DNA from 2 places in the Shewanella sp. 0m-8 genome. Region 1 is predicted to be linked to the other one. Evidence: riboswitches for the same ligand, from Rfam matches in the RefSeq annotation. Region 1 holds a riboswitch; the other holds the start of a gene.
What was found. A riboswitch is a leader RNA that binds a small molecule or an ion and turns the genes downstream of it on or off. The one in region 1 is predicted to bind thiamine pyrophosphate.
Positions count from the first base shown of each region.

Region 2: it holds a riboswitch for thiamine pyrophosphate, as region 1 does, so the genes downstream of both, ACVBIO_RS06465 (TonB-dependent receptor) here and thiC (phosphomethylpyrimidine synthase ThiC) in region 1, are expected to answer to the same signal.

Region 1 is NZ_JBRIMB010000074.1:5,088-9,442, forward strand. Features, by position in the region: gene thiC (phosphomethylpyrimidine synthase ThiC) at 1-1,987, opposite strand, end outside; TPP riboswitch at 2,133-2,231, opposite strand; gene ACVBIO_RS20820 (hypothetical protein) at 2,396-3,439, opposite strand; gene trhA (PAQR family membrane homeostasis protein TrhA) at 3,738-4,355, shown strand, end outside.
Region 2 is NZ_JBRIMB010000009.1:69,711-74,065, forward strand. Features, by position in the region: gene ACVBIO_RS06450 (PaaI family thioesterase) at 1-144, shown strand, start outside; gene ACVBIO_RS06455 (PaaI family thioesterase) at 137-622, shown strand; gene ACVBIO_RS06460 (YcfL family protein) at 827-1,216, shown strand; TPP riboswitch at 1,405-1,535, shown strand; gene ACVBIO_RS06465 (TonB-dependent receptor) at 1,588-3,726, shown strand; gene ACVBIO_RS06470 (hypothetical protein) at 3,884-4,144, shown strand; gene pnuC (nicotinamide riboside transporter PnuC) at 4,277-4,355, shown strand, end outside.

The DNA of each region.
Region 1 (4,355 bases):
AATCCTCTAGCACCACATCACGCTTTTTTTCAGCGGCTTCATGGTAAAGTTCCGCCCCCTTGGCTTTAAACTCAGCCGACATCTGTGCCATGCCCTGCTCACGAACAACAGTCGTTTCACTCACCGTGTATGATTGATATTCAGCATCCGATTTAATATCGATGCTGCTAACCTGTTGTTCACGCTCTTGAGCAGCCGCATAATCACGGACTTCTTGAGTGATCTTCATCGAACAGAATTTTGGGCCACACATTGAGCAAAAGTGTGCCACTTTGGCAGACTCTTGAGGTAAAGATTCATCATGATAAGCACGCGCTGTATCAGGATCTAAACCAAGGTTATATTGATCTTCCCAGCGAAACTCAAAACGTGCTTTTGATAAAGCATTGTCACGAATTTGCGCGCCAGGGTGTCCCTTTGCAACATCGCCAGCATGAGCTGCAATTTTGTAGGTAATAAGTCCTTGTTTCACATCTTCTTTATTAGGCAAGCCTAAATGCTCTTTTGGCGTGACATAACACAACATGGCGCAGCCATACCAAGCGATCATTGCCGCACCAATACCTGAAGTGAAGTGATCGTAACCCGGCGCGATATCTGTTGTTTGCGGGCCTAACGTATAAAATGGCGCTTCATCACACAGCTCAAGCTGTTTATCCATATTCTCTTTGATGAGATTCATTGGAATATGACCTGGTCCCTCGATAATGGTTTGCACATCATATTCCCACGCAATTTTCACCAGCTCGCCTAAGGTTTCTAATTCCGAAAACTGCGCTTCATCGTTTGCATCGGCAATAGATCCCGGACGCATACCGTCCCCCAGCGACAGTGATACATCGTATGCGGCACAGATCTCACAGATCTCACGAAAATGTTCATAAAGGAAATTTTCTTTATGGTGTGACAAGCACCATTTGGCCATGATTGAACCGCCACGCGACACGATGCCCGTTAAACGTTTTGCCGTCATTGGTACATAACGCAGTAACACACCAGCATGAATAGTGAAGTAGTCTACGCCTTGTTCGGCTTGTTCGATCAAGGTATCGCGAAAGGTTGCCCAATTTAGATCTTCTGCAACGCCGTTTACTTTTTCAAGCGCTTGATAAATTGGTACCGTACCAATTGGCACTGGTGAGTTACGAATAATCCATTCACGGGTTTCATGAATATAACGTCCCGTCGACAAGTCCATCACGGTGTCAGCGCCCCAACGCGTCGACCAAACAAGCTTTTCAACTTCCTCTTCGATTGACGATGTCACCGCAGAGTTACCAATATTAGCGTTAACTTTAACCAAAAAATTACGGCCAATAATCATAGGCTCAGCTTCTGGGTGGTTGATATTTAAAGGGATGATAGCTCGGCCACGGGCAATTTCTTGTCTAACAAATTCAGCGGTTATCGGCTCACCAATCACTGCGCCAAAACTTTCCCCCTTATCTTTTTGCGTTAAGATAGGGTCTCGTACTTCTACCTGTGCCATGTTTTCACGAATGGCAATGTACTCCATTTCAGGCGTGATAATGCCCTGCCTTGCATAGTGTAACTGCGTCACACATTTACCTATTTTGGCGCGACGAGGTGGTAATAATGACTCAAATCGAAGGTGGTCTAAGCCGTCATCAGCTAAGCGCTGCTGAGTAAAGCCAGAGCTGACACCTGCAAGTTGCTCGGTATCATCGCGCTCTTCTATCCAGTGCTCGCGGAACTTTTCTAACCCTTTACGCACATCGATTTTTGCATCAGGATCAGAATACGCACCTGCGCAGTCGTAGACTTTTAGTGGAGGGTTGGCTTCAAATATAGGATTGGCTTCAGAGCCGCTAATTAGGGTATCAGCTTGGAGTATTTGGCGCATACCCACTTTTAGATCTGTTCGACTACCTTGTAGGTAAATTTTTTCAGAATTTGGGTGCTGTAGCGGCTTTAAGTTATCAATAAACTGTTGAGCTTGAGCTCGGGTTTCGCGGCGTTTTGACATTAGCAAACTCACTTTATAAAAAGAAATGAAGTTGCTTGTCAGGAGAAATGAGAATGTGAAAAGTTGAACGGATAGTAAGGCAATAAACGCCAGCTACACGTAACCTTCGAAACATTGCTTAAGCATGTCTTAAACAGACATTTTTGCAATGATTTCGCTTGTTTCCTTCGCAGGTTCTAGCCTGATCAGGTTCAACGGATCCCGAATTAACGGTCTCAGCCATATGGCACTCCGACAAGATGAACTGGCAGTATAGTCCTATCGACTTGTGACATACAAGTGCTTAAGTAGATATTAGACCAGAATAAACAAGCAAAAAATTAGAACCATAACCAACTGTTACATATGAGTTTTAACTTGTAAAATGGGTGGTTCCGTTAAAATAGATGAATTTTTATCAACTAAAACTTATCCCTTTTTACTTATCATTCGCTTATCTAGTCGTGCGGAAATCGCATCATTGATCGCTTTTTTTATCTTGTCTCCATCACAATTAAATGGGTAACCCAGGTTTTCTGCAAAGGGGTTAATTTGCGTTGGCACTTGGACAATGCGATAGCACGTATCACCTTGCCTGACGATGCGATTCGGATCTAATCTATGGTTGGTTGTGAGCACCTTGCTGTACTCATCAACTTGAGGGAAAACTAACTCTTGCATGTCGCCATCCATCTCACTCAAGGAACGCTTTTTAGTATATTGATCAGCCTTGTCTATAATGAGTTCATCGAGTTTGCTGGCTCGTTGCTTGGCCAAGTAAGACTGCGTAAACAGGCTTGAGCTTGATGCTAAATTTTGACTACTATTTTGACCTGAACTTGAATTCGCATTTTGAGTAGGAATTAAGTTTAACTTTTCATACTGACTATTCTCACTGCGAGCTATCGTGCCCTTTGTGTTACTCGCCTTTTTTATTGTCAGCTTTGTTATAGTGCCCTTTGTCATAGCCTGCTTTGTTATAGTGCCCTTTGTCATAGCCTGCTTTGTTATAGTACGTTTCGTTATAGCGTCCTTTGTTTTACTGACCTTAATTGACCCGTTGTTAGTTTCACGCTCTTGCCACACTTTCTCTTGTAGTTCTTTCTCTTGCGAAGTAGCAGCAACAATCTCGGGATTTACGACAGGTTTTACTGTGACTTCACTTTTCACTTCAAGCTCGATATCCGTTTTTATTACTTGCTCAATAACTTTTTGATCTGTGACTTTTGGCTCAGTGACGTTTTGAGGAACTTGATACAGGTATGATTGAATTTTAGCGCCGGACACATTTTTAGTTACCAGTGCTGTGCCTGTCCATAATTGGTTTATCGCAACGATAGCCACAAGGTGTAATAGTATGACACTGGAGATAATGAGCAAGCCGTTGAATCGAACTTGGCGTTGCTGTTGCTTACTTTTTTCTGCGTTAACGATTTGCTCGCGTTTGGCCTCCCACTTCTGCGTCGCTCTCAATTGGCTCTTCCTGACTCTTGTGCTTAATTAGACACTCTTCCTATAGTGATAACAGCTTAGAACAATCTCAGCTTAAATAAGTTCACATTAGTTATTTATGCTAGGCTGAGGAGCCCATTGAATATCGCACACTAAACACAGGAGCATCCAAGAGATACTGATTTCAAGAGTGTCAGTCCAGAGTTGTCAGTTTAAGAACCGCCAATTTAAGCGTACACGTGTTCGCTTAAACTGTAGCTTTTACAATCTAAAATGTTACACTGACCACAATTATGGTAATCCAGAAGTCATTTATATAATGCCAGTAGAACATGCGACAGCTCCAGATAATCAAGGTTCTAAGCCAACGAATAAGCCAACAAGTAAACAAATAACCTCTGCTAATTATTGTGCTAATGAAGAGCTAGCCAATAGCCTCAGTCATGGTATTGGCGTACTTGCAGGGATCGTGGGGCTGATTTTATGTCTGCTTAAAGGCTATGATCACCTCAGTTTTATTCAGTTAACCGGCGTGGTCGTATACTGCTGTAGTATTATTTTACTGTTTCTTTGTTCAACCCTTTACCACTATGCAACTTCGCCTCTAGTAAAACATAAGTTAAAAATTGCCGATCACTGCGCCATCTATCTGTTAATTGCCGGAACCTATACGCCGTTGATATTGATTACGCTGGCGAGCAGCGACGCCAATTGGGTATTAATTGCCATTTGGTCACTTGCCATTGGCGGTATTTTGTTTAAAACCCTATTTATTGGCCGCTTTAAAGTGTTTAGTTTAGTCTTGTATTTAGTGATGGGTTGGCTATGTGTGACGGTGATGCAAGAGCTAATCGCCAACATGTCAGATTTAGGTTTCAATTTATTGATAAGCGGTGGGCTCTTTTATAGCTTAGGTGTCATTTTCTACGTCGCTAAA
Region 2 (4,355 bases), on a different contig from region 1:
GTTGCCTTTACCCGCGCTATTGCTTACCAAGATTCAATAGATGATCCCATCGCTCATGCGGTAGGCTCGTTTATGCGTATCAGCCCTGAGATGGTTGGTGAAGAGTTTAGGCAGGCATTGATGGGAGGTGCTGAATATGAATGATGAATCGTACTTTTCTATTGAACCATCGTTGGACGACAGTGCTAAGCTTGACGTTAAGGGCATCGTAAAGAAGGCCACAGAGCTAAATGACTTTGGCCATCTCTTGGAGCATGTTCCTTACGCAAAATTTATCGGAATGGCGGTAGACAGATTTGGTGATGAACTGGTTTTCAAGCTGCCAGCAAAAGATGACAACATAGGTAATCCTATCTTGCCTGCGCTACATGGCGGCGTGATTGCAGGATTTATGGAGATGTCGGCAATAGTACAATTGATGGTGTTTATGCAAACCACAAAAGTACCTAAAGTTGTCGATTTTTCAATTGATTATTTAAGGGCTGGTTACCATAAAGATAGCTTCGCCGAGTGTAAAATCACGCGCCAAGGCCGCCGAGTGGCCAATGTAAGCATTAATTGTTGGCAGACAAACCGTAAGCATTTAATTGCAACTGCAAGAGCGCACTTTTTGATTGATTAGTCGAGCTGGCTAACTTTAGTTTATTTAAGTTACGCCTATTAGCTTATGCTTAAACTCAAGCTTATTAACTCAAGCTTATTAACTCAAGCTTATTAACTTACGTTTATTCGCTTAGGCTATTAATCGGGCATGTTAATTTAACTTGCTACTTAACTCATGGTTTGTATCAATAGCGTATGTGTTGCAGCTAAGAAGGGGATAGAGATGAAAAAGGTTTTATTGGGACTATTTACCGCATTGGTTTTCACTGCATGTGCTCCACATACCGCCGGTGTGATGGCGGGGTCAAATGGGGATGCTAGGATTGATAACAATAGCTTTGGTAAAGAGGTACAAGTAACCAATATCATGGCTCGCCCTGAAGGCGGATTCTTACGTGGTACGGGAACCATTGTCAGTCAGGTATCAACCGATTTAAGGTTGCAATATAAGTTCACCTGGTTTGATTTAAACGGAATGACAATTGACGACGAAGGCGTAAGCTGGAAATCGGTAAAGCTACACGGTAAACAGCACCTGCAAGTTAGCGCTGTGGCTCCTAATGCCACCGCAACTCGTTTTGAGCTATACGTGAGAAAAGCCTTTTCAAATTAGCCTGACGACACTCTTGGTTAATATTGGTTAGTTAAAGTGGTAAGTTTAAGTTGTTGGCTAAAGCCTAGCGTAAACCAAGTTTATATCACACCTGTTAAAAAAACGTCAGCTAAGCTGACGTTTTTTCATGCAAAAAGTACCTGTTTTTAAAGAAGTCTGTCATCGAGTTGTAAATTTCATGTATAATCGCGCTCGCCAAGGGGTGTTAAAGTCTATAAACCGAAAGTCGGATTTATCTGCTTTGACTGAGATGTTGAAAAACGAACCCTTTGAACCTGATCCGGCTAATACCGGCGTAGGAATGGGCCACAATTCATTTCCAGATCGCTTCTTTACTGATGCCGGATCTCAAAATTTTACTTTGAGGTCCTATGTTAAATCTAAAATCTTATTCGCCAATAGCACTTGCGGTTATTGCAGCCATCTCATCTACAAACGCCTTTGCTAATGGCGATGCATCCACCACTCACGATGATATCGAAGTCATGGTGGTGACCTCTGACTTTCGTGGTTCAGCATTAGAAACAATGCCCTCCAGCGTTACCATTATTGATCAGCAACAAATTGAAGATGAAGGTGCCCAACACTTTGAAGATATCTTAAATACGGTTGCCAATTTAAATTGGTCTGGTGGTAGCTCTAGACCTAAATATTTTCAGATCCGTGGTGTGGGCGAGCAAGAAGAATACCAGGGCGCACCTAACTCTTCGGTGGGGTTTGTTGTAGACGATATCGACCTATCTGGTTTAGGCATGGTCTCAAGCATGTATGATCTACAACAAGTAGAAGTGCTACGTGGGCCACAAGGAACTCGCTATGGCGCAAATGCCTTAGCAGGTCTAATTTATCTCAAGAGTAACGACCCTACCGATGTGTTTGAACATGGCGCAGAAGTCTCTCTTGGCGATGATAATCTACAGACTTTCAGTGGTTTCAGCTCAGGTCCTATTACAGACTCAGGTAATTTACTTTATCGTGTATCGTTACAGCAGCATCAACAAGATGGCTATCGTGACAACCTCTACCTTGGCCGAAGTGACACCAATAATCGTGATGAGTTTACAGGCCGCGGTAAGTTACGCTGGTATGCAACCGAAGATCTAGAAATCGATTTAACTTTCCTGCACGCGAACTACGACAATGGTTATGATGCATGGACACTGGATAATAATGGTTTTGACACATTAACCGATGCTCCGGGTGTCGATAAGCAACGTACAACAGGCTCGTCACTTAAGTTCACCTATACTGGCGCCGAGAATTTTGATCTCACTTCATTAACCTCGTTGGCGCAATCAGATACGCGCCATAACTACGACGGTGACTGGGCAAACCCTGACTACTGGGAAAGTCGAGATTGCGGTGGTATTCCATGTGAGTACGAGTATAACTGGGACAAAAAAGGCGAGAGAAAAACGCTAACCCAGGAGTTTAGATTATCGTCCACAGAATCTGGACGTATTTTTTCAGATAGTACCGATTGGCTGATTGGCGTGTATGTCATGGACTTACAAGAAGATAACGACACGCTCGATACTTATAACCAGTTATCAGCCGAGTATGAAGCACAAAATTATGCATTATTTGGTCAGTTAGATTCAGACTTAGGTGCAACTTATGCATTATCTGTTGGTTTACGGGTTGAGCGTCGAGAAAGTGATTACAGTGATTCGGCAGGCGACAGTTTCGGCCCAAGCGAAACTATGTGGGGCGGACATATCGCATTAAGCAAGGCGTTAAGCGAAAACCATGAGTCCTATATCCGTGTGGCGCGTGGCTACAAAGCGGGTGGCTTTAACATGTCGCTGCCAGTTGAGTTAGCAGACAAAAAAGAGTACGACACCGAAATCCTTTATAACTATGAATTGGGTTTAAAATCGACTTGGTTTGACGGTCAGGCGAGCACCAACCTTGCTGTGTTTTATATGGATAGACAAGATCAGCAAGTTGCAGCATCACAGCAGTCAACAGTTCCGGGTGAAGAGGGTAACTTTATTTTATTTACCGAGAATGCAGGTAGTTCACACAACTACGGTGCGGAACTCGAAGGTAATTGGTATGCAACAGACAACTTGAACTTATACGGTAGCCTAGGCTGGTTAGAAACGGCTTATGGCGATTATCAATATGAAGATAAATATGGTGCTGAGGTCGATCTTTCAGGCCGAGAACTCGCCCATTCACCTAACTATACCTTTAGCATAGGTGCGACTTATCGCAGCGATAATGGTTGGTTTGCCAACGTCAACGCTAGCGGAAAGAGTGATTTCTACTACTCTGACAGTAATGAGTCAAAGTCTGATCCTTATCAAATTTTTAACGCCAAAGTGGGTTATGAAGCCGACATCTGGTCTGTGTATCTGTGGGGACGTAATCTACTTGACGAACAATATGGCGTTCGTGGTTTCTACTTCGGTAATGAACCAGATTTAGATTGGGCTGATAAGCAATATATACGCTATGGCGATCCACGCCAACTAGGTATGACATTTAACCTTAAGTTCTTGTAAGTAAGAGATCATCACGCGTGTAATTACAAGTGTGATTCAAGATTTTTAAAGCATAAGTGAAGAGTGATTAATGGTTAAGTTAATCACCCATTTACTGAATACCGATTTACTTAATATAGTCAAATTGAGCCACCATAGGGTGGCTGAGGTCAATACCATGAAATTAACAGCAGAAATTAGTTGCTACCCGCTTCAAGATAACTATTTAGACCCGATTAAATGGTTTATTGCGCGAGTGGATTCTTACGACAACATACAGCGAGTGACCAATGCAATGGCAACTCAGGTGGTTGGTGAGTATGGCGATGTGATGTCTATGCTTGCGGTTGAGATGCAAGCCGCTCATGAAAAATTTGGTAAAGCCGTATTCGTTTGTAAGTTTATTGGTGGCGAACTCAATTTAAGTCATAGCGAATAATTTTATTTAGATGAGGTGGTCTAGAGATAGGGAATGTCTTTTGGCCACTGTTGAGTTTAACAATATCTGACGATGATTTAGGGCAAGAACTTCTTGTGCTAAGTATCTTGTGTTAAATACAGGGCACCATTTATGTCTGAGTTTTGGCTAGCGTTAGTCAATAGTTTTACTGCCGCTTTTAGTGAAGCAGAAGCGTTGACGGGCTGGGAGG